Regions from separate parts of the Yersinia hibernica genome, predicted to be linked through region 2. Evidence: predicted binding sites of a transcription regulator. Region 2 holds the regulator's gene; the other holds the start of a gene.

Region 1 (8,081 bases), 200 kb from region 2:
GGCGCCCAGTAACTCTGCCAGACCAGCCGCGGCCATTGAGCAGGCAACACCAACTTCACCCTGACAACCCACTTCAGCACCTGAAATAGATGCATTCATCTTATACAGAATCCCGATAGCGCCTGATGCCAAGAAATAGCGGATAAAGATTTCAGGGGTAACCGGTTCAATAAAGTGGTCGTAATAAGCCAGTACCGCCGGAACAATACCACAGGCCCCGTTAGTTGGCGCGGTAACCACACGGCCACCGGCCGCATTTTCTTCGTTAACCGCCAGCGCGAACATATTGACCCAGTCAATAACATTCATGGGGTCACTGGAGAGTTTATCTGATGAAACCAGTAAGCGGCGTAAAGCCGCGGCACGGCGCGGGACACGTAATGGCCCGGGCAGCACACCTTCGGTGTTTAGGCCGCGATCAATACAGGCGCGCATGGTCTGCCAAATTGCCGTAAAGTAGGCGTCAATCTCTTCTTTACTGTGCATTGCCAGCTCATTTTGCATCACCATACCGGAGATAGACAGGCCGGTTTGTTCGCAGTTTGCCAGGATTTCCGCAGCAGAATTAAATGGATAAGGCACACTAACGGCATTGACCGCCGCTTTGCCGAAATGCTCCTCATCGACGATAAAACCCCCGCCGATGGAATAATAGGTTTTGCTCAATACCTTTTCATCACCCGCAAAGGCGTGAATTTGCATACCGTTTTCATGCAGTGGCAGGTTATCGCTGCGAAATACCATTCCGCCTTCACGTGGGAAGTCCACTTCATGTAACCCATTGGCCAGCATCAGTTTCTGCCGTAATTCGACATCACGAATAAACGCGGGGATGCTGTCGATATCCACGGTGTCGGGCATATTGCCAGCCAACCCCATAATAATCGCGATGTCGGTGTGGTGGCCTTTGCCGGTCAGGGACAGGGAGCCATAAACATCGACGGCCACCCGTGTAACCGATGGCATTAATCCTTGTGTGACCAACAAGTCAGCAAATTCTTTGCCTGCTTTCATCGGCCCAACAGTGTGGGAGCTGGACGGGCCAATACCAATTTTGAACATATCAAAAACGCTAATCACGCTGAAACTCCTTAACAAAACCTTTTGTTATTCCCAGTGCATATAAATTCTGATGAGAATATCTGTATTAAGTATATAAGAGCTCTGTGGATAACAGCAGGTAACTGTTATTCAGTATTGCTATCACAGGGCCCTGCTAAGTCGGGTGCTACTGGTGCTCGCGGTATCAAAGTGATACCGCAACTATGATTTCTCGCAACTAATTAGTCATTATCACTATCACTCATCGTTATCACCATCCGTTTTTAACCCTACATTTTTAGTGGTTTATAGTGATGAAAGATATTTTACAGATATTTCATAACGCTGACAGGCTAGTTTACAGTTTTTTTAAAATGGTTGTGCAGAGAAAATAGAGTAAAAGTCGATGTGATGAGGTGATGGGGATCGCTTTATGCTGTAATTCAGTTTTTTTCGCCGTCATGCTGTGAAGTTTGTCACTCATTACCCGCACTGTTCGCCAGCTTATTAAGTCAAACACTGACCTGCTGCGCCAGGCGGCGAATAATCGCTGCGGTCAGGCCCCAGATAAATTGGCTTTCATACCATGACAAATAGACCCGGTGATTGACTCCTCCACGATGAATATCGAGTGGATAGTAGCGCGACAGTCTGAGGGCTTCATATAAGGGGATTTCAAATAGCCCGGCGACCTCCTCTTCATTACCCTGAAAAGCAATATTCGCGGGAACCAAGCCGACAATAGGGGTGACCTGATAACCACTGACGCTATCAAGAGGTGCCAGTTGCCCCAATACATGCACAGCAGACATGGGGATAGCCACTTCCTCTTCAGCTTCCCGTAGCGCGGTGTCAATCAGTGAACCATCTTGTGGGTCGGCTTTGCCGCCGGGGAAGGCGACCTGACCGGCATGTTTGCGTAAATGATCAGCGCGCCGGGTCAACAGCAAGGTGGGGTCGGGCCGACAAATAATAGGAATTAAGACGGCGGCATGGTGGCTATTGGCCGAAAAATTGCCCGGTTGGGGCTGTTGTAGCTGGAATCGGCTAATAAATTCAGACAAAGCCCGGCTAGATTGATGCACAAACTCAGGGCTCACAGCATCCACTCGCTCATTAATTAACTCTTCTCCAGTAGCGGTAATATTCGGGCAATTTTATCCAATGTTTCCTGATATTCCGCCTGTTCCTGACTGTCAGCCACAATGCCGCCGCCGGCAGAGCAGTATATTTTACCGTTTTCCGTCAGCAGGGTGCGGATGGTGATGTTGCTGTCCATCGTGCCACAGCAACTAATATAGCCAATGTTACCGCAATAGGCATTGCGCCGTTGTGGCTCTAATTGCTCAATTATCTCCATGGCGCGAATTTTCGGCGCTCCGGTTATCGACCCCCCAGGGAAACAGGCGCGCAACAATGCGGTAGGTGGCGATGTTTCAGGCAGCATTGCGCTAATGGTGCTGACCAAGTGATGCACGGCCGGGAAGGGCTCGACGACAAATAACTCGGGTACCCGCACGGTTCCGGGCTGTGCTACCCGGCCAATATCATTGCGCAGCAGGTCAACAATCATCAGATTTTCGGCACGATCTTTAGCCGAATGGGCTAGCCGCTCCGCTTGCTGGCGGTCCAGCTCAGGATCATCAAGCCGTGGCAACGTACCTTTAATCGGGCGCGTTTGTATTTGGTGGTTGACTAACCCTAAAAAGCGCTCCGGCGAGACACTCAGGATAGTGTTTTGCGCTAAGCGAATAAAAGCGGAAAAGGGTGCTCGATTACTGCGGCTGAGTGACAGAAAAGCTTGCCATTCATCGCCCTGATATTCAGCACTGAATCTCTGGGCTAAATTAATTTGATAACAGTCACCGCTGTGCAGATATTGCTGAATTTGACGGAATTTTTCACCATATTGCGCGCGTGACATATTAGCTTGCCACGGGCTGGTCAATTTGAATGGTGCGACGGGGGCAGGGTTTTTCTGCTGTTGTAACCACAGCAGACGTTGCTCAGCATCACCGTGACAGACCAAGGTCAGTTTCTGCAAGTGATGGTCGGCAATTAGCGCCCAGTCATACAAGCCGACCGCCATATCCGGCAAGGCGATATCTTGCTCGGCCAGTTGTGGTAATTTCTCAACTCGGCGCCCCAAATCGTAGCCAAATAACCCTAATGCGCCGCCGAGAAATGGCAGGTCGGGCTGAGGGGGGATTGACGGGGCGAATTTATCCAACTGTTGCTGTAACAAACCGAAGGGATCGTCACATGATAGTGACTCTCCTTGCGCACTGATAATCTCCGTTTGCTCGCCGCACGTGGTGAGTGTGACCTGCGGGTCGGCAACCAGAATATCAAAACGGCTATGGCTGTGTTCAGCAAATCCGGAATGCAACAGCATGGCCCAAGCTTGATGAGCGAGTGGAGCAAAGTGCTGGAGCAGGGCATCGGGTTGATAAGGTAAGGTTTTGAAAGTCAGGGATTTCACACTCATGAGTCACGATTCTTTTCTTTCGGCTGGCCATAGTAGACGGCGTAATGGTATTTTCGCCAACAACGGGGGGAGATTAGCACAAATTACCGCGATTGGGGGGCATTGGTGCCGAGCAGTCATTTATCGTAGACAGCAATTTACTTTAAATAATAAGAAACAGGTATACTGAATCAATTATATGTAGGAGATAAATTAATGTTAGCGGGTATGCCCTCACTCTCTCATGAAGAACAGCAACAAGCTGTGGAACGTATTCATCAATTCATGTCGGAAGGCATGAGCAGTGGCGAGGCGATTGCTTTGGTGGCGGCGGAGATTCGCGAGCGCCATCAAAATGATCCACAAGCTATGGCTATCTTTGAAGAGACTGATTTTGATGAACATGACGAATCTGATTATCGGCGCGATAATGAACCGGACGCGGACGAAATAGAAGACCCCTATGAGGGGTAAGTTTCCCAGTGTTGCTGATTAATGCCAATAAACCCGCGGTGATGGCGGGTTTATTATCGGCGGCGGGTTTACTGACCGGTCACGACAACCGCACTCGCGGCACGTTTTGCCACTTCAATGGCGGTGTCAATATCATCAGCTACTGCCAGTGCCACACCTAAACGCCGTTTACCGGCAATCTCGGGTTTACCAAATAAACGAATCTGTGTGTCACCCTGCAACGCGGCTTCCAATCCATGGTAAGCAATGTTGTGGCTAGTTAATTCGGGCAGGATAACCGCCGATGCGGCCGCACCATATTGACGGATAGTGCCAATCGGCAAAGCCAAAAATGCCCGCACATGCAACGCGAACTCAGACATATTCTGCGAAATTAATGTCACCATCCCGGTATCGTGTGGGCGCGGTGACACTTCGCTAAAAATAACTTCGTCACCGCACACAAACAATTCCACGCCAAACAATCCATAGCCGCCCAGTGCTGTTACCACTTGGGAAGCCATCTGTTTAGCGCGCGCCAGCGCAATATCACTCATCATTTGTGGTTGCCAGGATTCTCGGTAATCGCCATCTTCCTGACGATGACCAATCGGGGCACAGAAGTGAACGCCATCGACGGCACTGATGGTCAGCAAAGTAATTTCAAAATCAAAGCGCACCAGCCCCTCGACAATCACTTTACCGCCGCCAGCACGGCCACCTTGCTGCGCGTAATCCCACGCGGCCTGCAGTTGTTCTTCATGGCGGATCAGGCTCTGGCCTTTACCGGAAGAGCTCATCACCGGTTTGACAATACACGGGTAGCCAATTTCACTCACCGCCTGGCGAAATTCGTGCTCGGTGTGGGCAAAACGATAGCTGGAAGTCGGTAATTGCAGGGTTTCGGCCGCCAAACGGCGGATACCTTCGCGGTTCATGGTCAAGCGAGTGGCTTGTGCGCAGGGCACCACTTTCTGGCCTATATTCTCTAACTCAACCAGCATATCAGTGGCGATAGCTTCAATTTCTGGCACGATATAATGCGGTTTTTCCTGTTCGACTAACTGCTTAAGTGCTGTGCCATCCAGCATGTTAATAACATGGCTACGATGAGCAACATGCATCGCGGGTGCATCGGCGTAGCGGTCAACGGCAATCACTTCCAGCCCCAGCCTCTGGCATTCAATCGCCACTTCTTTACCCAGCTCTCCAGAGCCAAGCAACATGACACGGGTGGCATTGGGGCGCAGGGCGGTTCCAATAGTCAGCATAGTTAGGTACCTACATCAGTGGAAAAGTTACACAGTCATTTGACGCGAGATGAATTTTACGGGCCTGAGTATACGGCAAAATGGCGACGAAAACGATTGCGTGGCGACACCAAAGCCGAGAATCACGCCATTTTCGCGGTATTGATGCGGTATAGTTCCGGGAATGGCGCTATCTCTGGTATTATCGCGCCAAAATCTTGCGCTCGCCGTCAGGCCATCGCTGTCATTCCATCCAGTTATAAGAGTTACTGCCGTGAGCACAACGTCCTTTTCTTCCCTGACACTGCCTGCTGAGCAGCTGTCCAATCTTAATGAACTTGGCTATACCGAGATGACTCCGGTACAGGCCGCAGCACTGCCGGCCATCCTCAACGGGCAGGATGTCCGGGCAAAAGCTAAAACCGGCAGTGGCAAAACAGCGGCATTCGGCATTGGCTTGCTGGACAAAATTGCGGTGGGTGAGTTTGTGACCCAAGCTTTGGTGCTGTGCCCCACCCGAGAGTTGGCCGATCAGGTCAGCAAAGAGTTGCGCCGATTGGCGCGTTTTACTCAAAACATTAAAATCCTGACCTTGTGCGGCGGCCAACCTATGGGCCACCAGTTGGACTCTCTGGTGCATGCGCCCCACATTGTCGTTGGCACGCCGGGGCGTATTCAGGAGCATTTACGTAAGAAAACGTTGGCGCTGGATGAACTCAAAATTCTGGTGCTGGACGAAGCCGATCGCATGTTGGACATGGGCTTTACCGATGCTATTGATGATGTGATTGCCTACACCCCGCCACAACGCCAGACATTGCTGTTCTCCGCCACCTATCCGGCCGGTATTGAGCAAATTAGTGCGCGGGTTCAGCGCCAGCCAATAAATGTTGAAGTTGATGATGGTGATGAAGCCCCGGCGATTGAACAAGTCTTTATCGAAACCACCCGCGAAAAACGGTTACCCCTGTTGACCTCGGTGCTCAGTCACTATCAGCCCGCATCTTGTGTGGTGTTCTGTAACACTAAGAAAGATTGTCAGAGTGTTTATGAAACACTGGAATCCCGTGGCATTAGCGTGTTGGCCTTGCACGGGGACTTAGAGCAGCGTGACCGTGATCAGGTGCTGGTTCGTTTTGCCAATCGCAGCTGCCGGGTATTAGTCGCCACTGATGTTGCCGCCCGTGGTTTGGATATTAAAGATCTGGAATTGGTGGTCAATTTCGAATTGGCTTTTGACCCCGAAGTTCATGTGCACCGCATTGGCCGCACTGGGCGGGCAGGGATGAGCGGCCTTGCCGTGAGCCTGTGTACCCCGCAGGAAATGACCCGCGCTCATGCTATTGAAGATTATCTGCAAATCAAACTGAAATGGACGCCAGCCGAGCAGGTAAGCCGCAGTGCCAATGCATTGCTAGAACCCGAAATGGTGACGTTGTGCATTGATGGTGGGCGTAAAGCTAAAATCCGTCCCGGCGATATACTTGGCGCTTTAACCGGGGATGCCGGCCTGACTGCCGCGGATGTGGGTAAGATAGATATGTTTCCGGTCCATGCTTATGTCGCTATCCGCAAAGCGAGTGCAAAACGAGCACTGCAACAGTTACAGCAAGGCAAGCTCAAAGGCAAAAACTGCAAAGCCCGTTTATTAAAATAATCACAGTGAAGGGCGATGGCGGTTGCATCGCCCCAACACATCACATTATACTGTGTTTATGTACAGTTATCGGTAAGTGAAGAGGACGCGTAGCAATGGCCGTTGAAATAAAATTCGTCGTGGTAAGACAGGGTGAGGAAAAAATGACTTTCACAACCAAAAAAGAAGCCGATGCCTACGATAAAATGCTGGATTTGGCGGACAACTTGTCGGAGTGGTTGTCACAGTCACCTTTAACACTTGAAGAAGATCAACGCGAGGCCCTGAGTTTCTTCCTGGCAGAGAACAAAGATGCATTAGGGCAAATTTTGCGTGGCGCTAACCCGGCGGCATCCGCCGATGGGCAGCCCAAAGCAAAAGTAGAAAAAATTGCGCCAGAGAAAAAAGCCAAACTTGAAGAGAATCAAGCTGCTTAATCGGTCTGATTGCGGCAGAAAGTGAAAAAGGATCTAAAATGAATCGTGAAATCACCTTCTTTCGCCGGTTTGAGGCGGATATTCTGGCCTATCGTAAGACGATAACCATCCGCGATAGCCGCGAATCCGACTTTCGCCCAGGGGAAATCCTGCGCGTATGCCGTTATGAAGATGGCGTATTTTTCTGCAATATTTTGGTCAAATCCGTCACCCCAGTCACATTGCCTACACTGACGGAGCGCCACGCTGAGCAAGAAAATATGTCGTTGGATGAACTGAAAAAAGTGATTAAGGACATCTATCCGGGGCTGGAACAGTTCTACGTGATTGAATTTACTCGGTGTTAATTAAGTAGCATTAACACTTTAATGCTATGGCGCGACTCACTCTGTAACCTACCTTTCAATCATTGTTCCGGCCTAAGATAGAAATAATAATATCTGGAGGAATGATGAGAAAAACTGGACTCGCCTTGATAGTATTCACCGCATTGGCTGGTGTCATCAGTAGTGTACAGGCTGAGGAGCCGCGGGTCGCAAAAGTCCCGACTTGTACTGGGCTAAATCAATCTCAAGTCGCGACTCAAGTTAAACGGGATTTTCTACAAAACCGTATAACGCGGTGGGAAACGGATAAAAAACTGTTGGGCACAGACAGCCCAGTGGTGTGGATTAGTGCGGCAGACATTACCGGCAAGGATGATGTCTGGCAGGTTCCTTTGACCGCTCGTGGCGGTAAAGGCGATAAAACGTATCAGGTTGTACTCGACTGCAAAGCTGGCACTATCACCTACACGC
Region 2 (8,081 bases):
ATAAAATAAAGCTCAGCCCTGCTCATAAAAAACGCTACCAACACGCCAAACAGACTGCAATGAGTAAACTGATGAAGCAAGTCGGTAAACCTTATCGCTGGGGCGGTAGCTCCCCTAATACCGGTTTTGATTGCAGCGGGCTGATTTATTATGCCTATAAAGATGTCATCAGGATAAAAATGCCACGTACCGCTAATGAAATGTATCATTTACGTGATGCAGCACCGGTGAAACGCGCTGAATTAGAAAGTGGTGATTTAGTGTTCTTCAATATTGCCAACCGTGGTGTTGCTGACCATGTTGGGGTTTATTTAGGCAACGGAAAGTTTATTCAGTCCCCACGAACCGGTGAAGAAATTCGCATTAGCATGATGGATAATGACTATTGGCAAGATCATTATGTCGGCGCTCGCCGTGTCGTAACACCGAAAACCATCCGCTAATCGCATCACCACACCCGATAGGCTTATCGGGTGCCATTCCCCATTAATCTGTGTGGTTATACCTGTTATTCCTGCCGAAAGTTGTTAAAATTAATACCCACAACAAAAATACAACAATTACGATTTTAACCGCCCCTCACCTTTCTTAGCGCTGGCTAATGATTGAATTTGAGGAGCAAACACCCTGAGCAACCCCGAAAGGAGAGCGCGATGTCTTTTGAATTACCGGCATTACCTTATGCACAAAATGCACTGGAACCGCACATTTCTGCTGAAACGCTGGAATACCATTACGGCAAGCACCACAACACCTATGTGGTCAACCTCAATAATCTGATTAAAGATACCGAATTTGCGGGTAAAACCCTGGAAGAGATAGTCAAAACCTCCAGTGGTGGCATCTTTAATAATGCGGCCCAAGTCTGGAATCACACCTTTTACTGGCACTGTTTGTCACCCAATGGGGGCGGCGAACCGACAGGCAAAATTGCCGCTGCCATTCAGCAATCTTTCGGTTCTTTCGCTGAATTTAAAGCACAATTTACTGATGCCGCAGTGAAAAACTTTGGTGCGGGCTGGACGTGGCTGGTCAAAAAAGCGGATGGCTCCCTAGCCATTGTCAGTACATCAAATGCAGCAACACCGCTGACGACCCAAGATAAGCCGCTGTTGACGGTGGATGTATGGGAACACGCTTATTATATTGATTATCGTAATGCGCGACCAAAATACCTGGAGAACTTCTGGGCTTTGGTTAACTGGTCTTTTGTTGAGCAGAATTTAGCTTAATCGCGGCGCAATAATTAAGGGCGGGTAAACCGCCCTACTTATCACCGGCATGCAGGTGAATTAATTCATTACCGCCACGAAGCTAAAGACAATAATCATTGCCAGCGCACCAACAGTGGTAATTAGCGACATCTTCAGATTGGTATCCATAAAAACTCCTCAGCCGGTTAATTTTAGTAGGGAAAAGGCACACAATGAGTGCGTCAAATCATTTTCCCACAGTTAGGGAAAAAAATCTTGTGCTCATTACGCACTTTATAACATTGATTAGCGCTTCCACTTTTCCTCCAGATCAGACAAAATTCGCAGTTCATAACTGCATACTGACTAATAACATCCAATAAATAGGCTCAGACCACCATCTGACTTCGCTCGCCAGCCCACTATCGTGTTGCTGTCTGAGCGGTATTCGAGTCATGCAGGCAAACGATTAACATAATACTTACCTGCTGTAACAGGTGAGCTTAGGAGTCATTTTTTCTATGGCAACGATTAAAGATGTGGCCAAACACGCGGGTGTGTCCACCACCACCGTTTCGCACGTTATCAATAAAACTCGTTTCGTCGCCGAAAATACCAAGGCCGCTGTGTGGGCGGCCATTAAAGAGCTGCATTATTCACCCAGCGCGGTGGCCCGTAGCTTGAAAGTCAATCACACCAAATCCATTGGCTTATTGGCGACATCCAGTGAAGCACCCTATTTTGCTGAAGTGATCGAGGCAGTTGAAAATAGCTGTTATAGCCAAGGTTACACCCTCATTTTATGTAACTCACATAATAATCTGGATAAACAAAAAGCCTATTTGGCCATGCTGGCACAAAAACGTGTCGATGGATTATTGGTGATGTGTTCTGAATATCCGGAACAATTACTGGGAATGTTGGAAGATTATCGCAATATCCCTATGGTGGTGATGGACTGGGGCACTGCTCGTGGCGATTTTACCGACTCGATTATTGATAATGCTTTCGAAGGCGGCTATTTAGCCGGTCGTTATCTTATCGAGCGCGGTCACCGCGATATTGGCGCTATTCCTGGTCAATTATCGCGTAATACCGGGGGGGGCCGCCATCAGGGCTTTTTGAAAGCCCTGGAAGAAGCCAATATTCCATTACGTGATGAGTGGGTGGTGCAAGGCGATTTTGAGCCGGAGTCTGGTTATAAGGCTATGCACCAAATTCTGACACAAAAACATCGTCCGACGGCCGTGTTCTGTGGTGGCGATATTATGGCAATGGGCGCAATATGTGCTGCGGATGAACTGGGCCTGCGAGTGCCACAAGATATTTCAGTGATCGGGTATGATAATGTGCGCAATGCCCGCTATTTCTCACCGGCGCTGACCACCATTCATCAACCCAAAGAGAGATTGGGTGAAATGGCTTTTGCCATGTTACTCGACCGTATTGTCAGTAAACGCGAAGACCCGCAAACCATTGAAGTCCATCCGAAACTGATAGAGCGCCGCTCTGTTGCTGATGGCCCCTATCGCGATTATCGCCGTTAAGCTTCCCCTGCCGGTAGCCCCACAGGTTACCGGCAGCTCATCCTGCCGCTCCCGGCGTGCCATCATTATCATCTTTTAGCCACTCATCATTTAGCGTGACACTGTCACCCAGATAATCCAGCATCCATGCTAAGGCTGGGGAATGATTATGCTGCTCCCAGGTCAAACAACACGGGCTGTCCGGCAGGGGCTCTGTCAGTGTTAATGCCGCCAATTTTCCTTGTTGAATCAATGGTGACACCATATGGGCCGGAACCATTCCGATACATAACCCTTCACACAAGCAGTCTATTCCCGTCGCCCAATCCGGTGCGACTAACCGCTGCTGATTATCCAATGTCCAGGTATCCCGTTTAGGTAAATTTCGCGCGGTATCCTCCAGGCACAAAGAGGGATAAGGCCGCAGCTGGTCATCATTAATAGGCCCGGTTAATTGGGCTAAAGGATGATTGACACTGACCACACAATGCCAGCTCAAAAAACCCATGTCACGAAACACAAACCGCCCACCCACCGGGATAGCACGTGTTGCCCCAATAGCCATATCAGCTTGCCCATCCACCAGTGCATCCCAGACGCCGTTAAACACTTCATAACGCACCCGCAATTCGATATCCGGGAAATGACGATAAAAATCCTGCACTAAACGGCGACTGCGCTGTGGTTTGACGATTTTATCAATCACAATATTTAATTGCCCGCGCCAACCATTCGCGACTTGCTGGCACTGACGGCGTGTGTCATTCATTTTTTTGATAACATCGCGGGCTTCTTTGATAAAAACTCTGCCTGCCTCCGTCAATTCTACGTCGCGATGACGCCGCGTAAATAAAGAGACCGCCAGCCACTCCTCTAATTGTCGTACAGTATAACTGACCGCGGACGGCACCCGGTGCAATTCTTGAGCGGCGGCACTGAAACTCCCGGTGCGAGCGACCGCATCCACCACATCCAATGAATATTCTGACCACATGTTTTTTTGCCTCAGCGAAACGCAATAGTGACTATCAAATTTTTTGATAGCATGTCGCAAATATTACCGTTTCACAACCGAATATCTCTGCGGCTAGAATGCCCCCCGCACTAAATTCCTAATGATAAAATGGCTAAAAGTAGTCAATCACCTGCAAAAAAATGATAAAGAGAAATAAAGAATGAAAACGTCTGCAAGTTTCATGTTCTACCTTGCCGGTTTAAGCATGTTGGGATACCTGGCGACCGATATGTATTTACCCGCCTTTGGTGCCATGCAACAAGAGTTACAAACCTCCGCCGGCTCTATCAGTGCCAGTCTCAGCATTTTTCTCGCCGGTTTTGCTATCGCCCAGCTTATCTGGGGGCCAGTCTCGGACAAATTAGGCCGTAAACCCGTGTTGTTAGCAGGGTTGGGTTTATTTGCTCTGGGTTGTCTGGGAATTTTATGGGTTGAAACGGCAACACAGTTACTGATCCTGCGCTTTATTCAGGCAATCGGAGTCTGTTCTGCCGCCGTGAGTTGGCAAGCATTAGTCGTAGACCGTTATCGCGACGGCAAGGCCAACCGGGTATTTGCGACCATTATGCCGTTGGTGGCACTATCCCCTGCGCTGGCCCCATTGCTCGGCGCATGGTTATTAAACCACTTCAGTTGGCGGTCAATTTTTGTGGTTTTATTGATAACGACATTGCTATTACTGATCCCAACCGCATTGCTGAAAGAACGGAAAAAAACCACGCCAAACCCTGCGACCCAAAGCAAAAGTGCCATGAGCTTCTGGCAATTGCTGAAATTCCCGGCGTTTAGCGGCAACGTGATGATGTTCGCGGCCTGCAGCGCAGGATTTTTCGCCTGGCTAACAGGATCACCGTTTATTTTAGGTGATATGGGCTATAGCCCGAATATTATTGGTTTGAGTTATGTCCCGCAGACATTAGCTTTCCTGTTGGGTGGATTTGGTTGCCGCAGTGCGCTGAGCCGGATTAAGGGTAATACACTGCTGCCGTGGCTACTGAGCGGTTATGCTATCAGCATGATTGCGCTTTATCTGATAGCCACCTTGACCACACCAACACTGGTTACCCTACTTATTCCTTTCTGCTTAATGGCGCTTGTGAATGGTGCCTGCTACCCTATTATCGTGGCAAATGCATTAATGCCCTTTCCAGCGAATACAGGCAAAGCCGCAGCACTGCAAAATACGCTGCAACTGGGCTTGTGTTTTATTGCGAGCATGATGGTGTCGGCCTATATCAGCCAACCCTTACTCGCAACCGTGACCGTCATGCTCTCGACGGTCATTTTGGCGGCATTGGGTTATGGCATTCATTGCTACGCGTTAAGGAAAGAAAAAAGCCATACTAACAATAATGACTATAATTGCGCGGAGTCATAATTCCCAATAGAAATAGTCACTAAGGCGCATCAATGCCGGGTACGATTTATTATTGAGAAAGCATCCCGGCAAGCCTATACTCGATTTAACCGATTAGAATACCATTAAAAAAAAGCATTATCTTAAGCACTTTCTGGATGCGTGGATTGCGTCACATTTACACTTATGGATGAGTCACCCTAAACCCAAGCGTAATTAGGGTATCTTCTTAATCTTCCTCTTTTACTCAACGTTATTGAGGTTGCAGCCAGGCAGTAAGCGAATGACAGATGGGTTAAACCCATGTTGCTCAGCGCTTAGATTGGCACTCTGAATGAGAGCCGCAAACACCACTGCGACGTCAAGTACAAAGGGTATATCCGTAATGGATACCAGACACCAACTTTATTGGTATGTATTCGCGTGTGTCATTTAGTTACGCGGGTCATAAGTCAGAAGAAAGTGATGGAGAAGCTATGAGTTCATCCTGTATAGAAGACCAGAGTATTCAAGAAAACCCGTGGTTTCGCATTGTTCAAGAAATGCTGAACCGGGCTGATATTGAAGTCAATGGCTCACGCCCCTTCGACATTAGAGTTAATAACCCAGACTTCTTTAAGCGGGTATTACAAGAAGGATCTTTGGCATTAGGTGAAAGTTATATGGATGGCTGGTGGGAATGTGACCGGCTGGATATTTTCTTCCAACGGGTTCTCAGAGCTGGCTTAGAGAATCAACTGCCCCACCATCTCAAAGATACTTTACGCATTGGCGCGGCCCGCCTTATCAATTTGCAGTCCAAGAAAAGAGCCTGGATTGTCGGTAAAGAACATTACGACCTGGGTAATGATCTGTTCAGCCTCATACTTGACCCGAATATGCAATATTCTTGCGCTTATTGGAAAGACGCGACCACACTGGAGCAAGCTCAGATAAACAAATTGCAGATGATCTGTGAGAAACTGCAATTAGCGCCGGGTATGAAGTTACTCGATATTGGTTGTGGCTGGGGTGGCCTTGCCGCTTATGCCGCCCGCCATTTCGGGGTGTCTGTCACCGGTGTGACAATTTCAGCTGAACAGCAAAAATTAGCGCAAAAACGTTGTGAAGGCTTGGATGTTACGATTCTATTGCAGGATTACCGAGATCTAAATGAGCAATTTGATCGTATTGTCTCAGTCGGCATGTTCGAACATGTCGGGCCTAAAAACTATCGCACCTATTTCGATGTGGTTAACCGCAATTTGAAGCCCGACGGATTATTCTTGTTACATACCATCGGGGCGAATCGCACTGATTTGAGTGTTGACCCATGGATTGATAAATATATTTTCCCTAATGGTTGTCTGCCCTCGGTGAAACATATTGCTCAAGCCAGCGAACCTTATTTCATTATGGAAGACTGGCATAATTTTGGCGCTGATTATGACCGAACACTGATGGCATGGTACGAACGTTTCCAAGCCGCATGGCCGACTTTAGCTGAGAATTACTCGCCGCGATTTGAGCGGATGTTTAGCTATTATCTGAATGCCTGTGCAGGCGCATTTCGCGCCAGAGATATACAGTTGTGGCAAGTATTATTCAGCCCAAATGGCGTCGAAGGTGGAATTCGCGTTCCGCGTTAATCTGTTAAAACTCAATATATTAAAAGCAGGAGGAATATCCCCCTGCTTTTTATTATTCTATTCCCGCACCGCTTTTTCAGCAGCCACTGCTGCTTGAGCAATATCGCGTTGCGCCAAGACGCGCTCAACGGTATCCACCACCGCCTGCGTTTGTGGGTCTATTTCGATATTTACCCGATGCCCCAGACGCTTTTTCCCCAAGGTGGTTCGCGCCAGTGTTTCTGGAATCAAATGTACGCAAAAACGGTTGCCCACCACTTCACCGATGGTCAGGCTGATACCATCAATACCGATAAAACCTTTGTGTAATACATATTTCATCAAATCAACATTTGGCATCCGGAACCAGATCTGGCGGTTATTCTCTGATGTGTATATTTTGGCTATTTCAGCAGTACAAATAATGTGACCGGACATAAGATGACCGCCAATTTCATCACTAAACTTAGCCGCCCGCTCCAGATTAACCACGTCACCAACTTTAATATCCCCCAAATTGGTAATGCGCAGCGTTTCCTTCATTAAATCAAAACTGATGCGATTTCCGTCAACTGCTGTCACTGTTAAACAGCAGCCATTGTGGGCAACAGAAGCACCCAAGGCTAATTCAGCTAACATCTCACTTGGCATTTCTACCACATGGGTGCGGAAGTTAGATTTCTCATCAATGGCAACCACTGGCGCGGTGCCTTGAACAATACCGGTAAACATACGCCATGCCTCTTATCTGTTATCTAAAGAAAATATCATTACGCCAATTTTGCCTCAGAAGATAAGGAAAACCAAACCACTTAGATGAAAAAGGCACTTCCGTGGTATTTCATTGATTAAGCTTGGCGAGTCGGTACAATCTTACTTCGCTTTCCCGCTATTTTATTTATCTCTCGGTAATTCGTCGCAATATACCCAATAGATATCAAAGTACAGGTAGGCGGCAAGCAAACACCTCTCGCTGAATTTACATAAGTGAATGATTCGAGTCCGTAAGCGCAGCCAACACACCTATAATTTGAGCGATGAAGGGTATTAATTAGAAAGGTGCATACGTGCAGAAGTATATTGTCGAAGCGCGTAGCTTATTGGCTCTCGCTATTCCTGTTGTTATCGCGCAATTGTCCCAAACAGCCATGGGCGTGGTGGATACCATTATGGCCGGTTCTGTCAGTGCGACAGATATGGCTGCCGTGGCGGTGGGCACCTCCATCTGGCTACCGGCTATTTTATTCGGCCACGGATTATTATTAGCGCTGACCCCCACCGTCGCACAACTTAATGGCTCAGGGCGGCGCAGCCAGATTGCTCATCAGGTCAGGCAAGGCTTCTGGCTGGCACTCTGTGTCTCATTGCTTATTATGCTGGTGC

What was found. Region 2 encodes PurR, which represses purine synthesis genes. Its sites were predicted from a motif close to CANGCAAACGTTTGCNTG; they were not measured.
Positions count from the first base shown of each region.
Region 1: the regulator PurR is predicted to act here: its motif matches at 5,318-5,335, upstream of purT (formate-dependent phosphoribosylglycinamide formyltransferase).

Region 1 is NZ_CP032487.1:1,493,635-1,501,715, forward strand. Features, by position in the region: gene D5F51_RS06930 (L-serine ammonia-lyase) at 1-1,080, opposite strand, end outside; gene D5F51_RS06935 (CoA pyrophosphatase) at 1,554-2,141, opposite strand; gene pabB (aminodeoxychorismate synthase component 1) at 2,162-3,529, opposite strand; gene D5F51_RS06945 (YoaH family protein) at 3,725-3,982, shown strand; gene purT (formate-dependent phosphoribosylglycinamide formyltransferase) at 4,051-5,232, opposite strand; gene dbpA (ATP-dependent RNA helicase DbpA) at 5,486-6,868, shown strand; gene D5F51_RS06960 (YebG family protein) at 6,964-7,284, shown strand; gene yqfB (N(4)-acetylcytidine aminohydrolase) at 7,323-7,631, shown strand; gene yebF (protein YebF) at 7,736-8,081, shown strand, end outside.
Region 2 is NZ_CP032487.1:1,691,842-1,699,922, reverse strand. Features, by position in the region: gene D5F51_RS08035 (C40 family peptidase) at 1-443, shown strand, start outside; gene sodB (superoxide dismutase [Fe]) at 654-1,232, shown strand; gene cydH (cytochrome bd-I oxidase subunit CydH) at 1,293-1,382, opposite strand; gene purR (HTH-type transcriptional repressor PurR) at 1,715-2,740, shown strand; gene punR (DNA-binding transcriptional activator PunR) at 2,778-3,713, opposite strand; gene punC (purine nucleoside transporter PunC) at 3,895-5,112, shown strand; gene cfa (cyclopropane fatty acyl phospholipid synthase) at 5,568-6,719, shown strand; gene D5F51_RS08000 (riboflavin synthase subunit alpha) at 6,777-7,430, opposite strand; gene D5F51_RS07995 (MATE family efflux transporter) at 7,766-8,081, shown strand, end outside.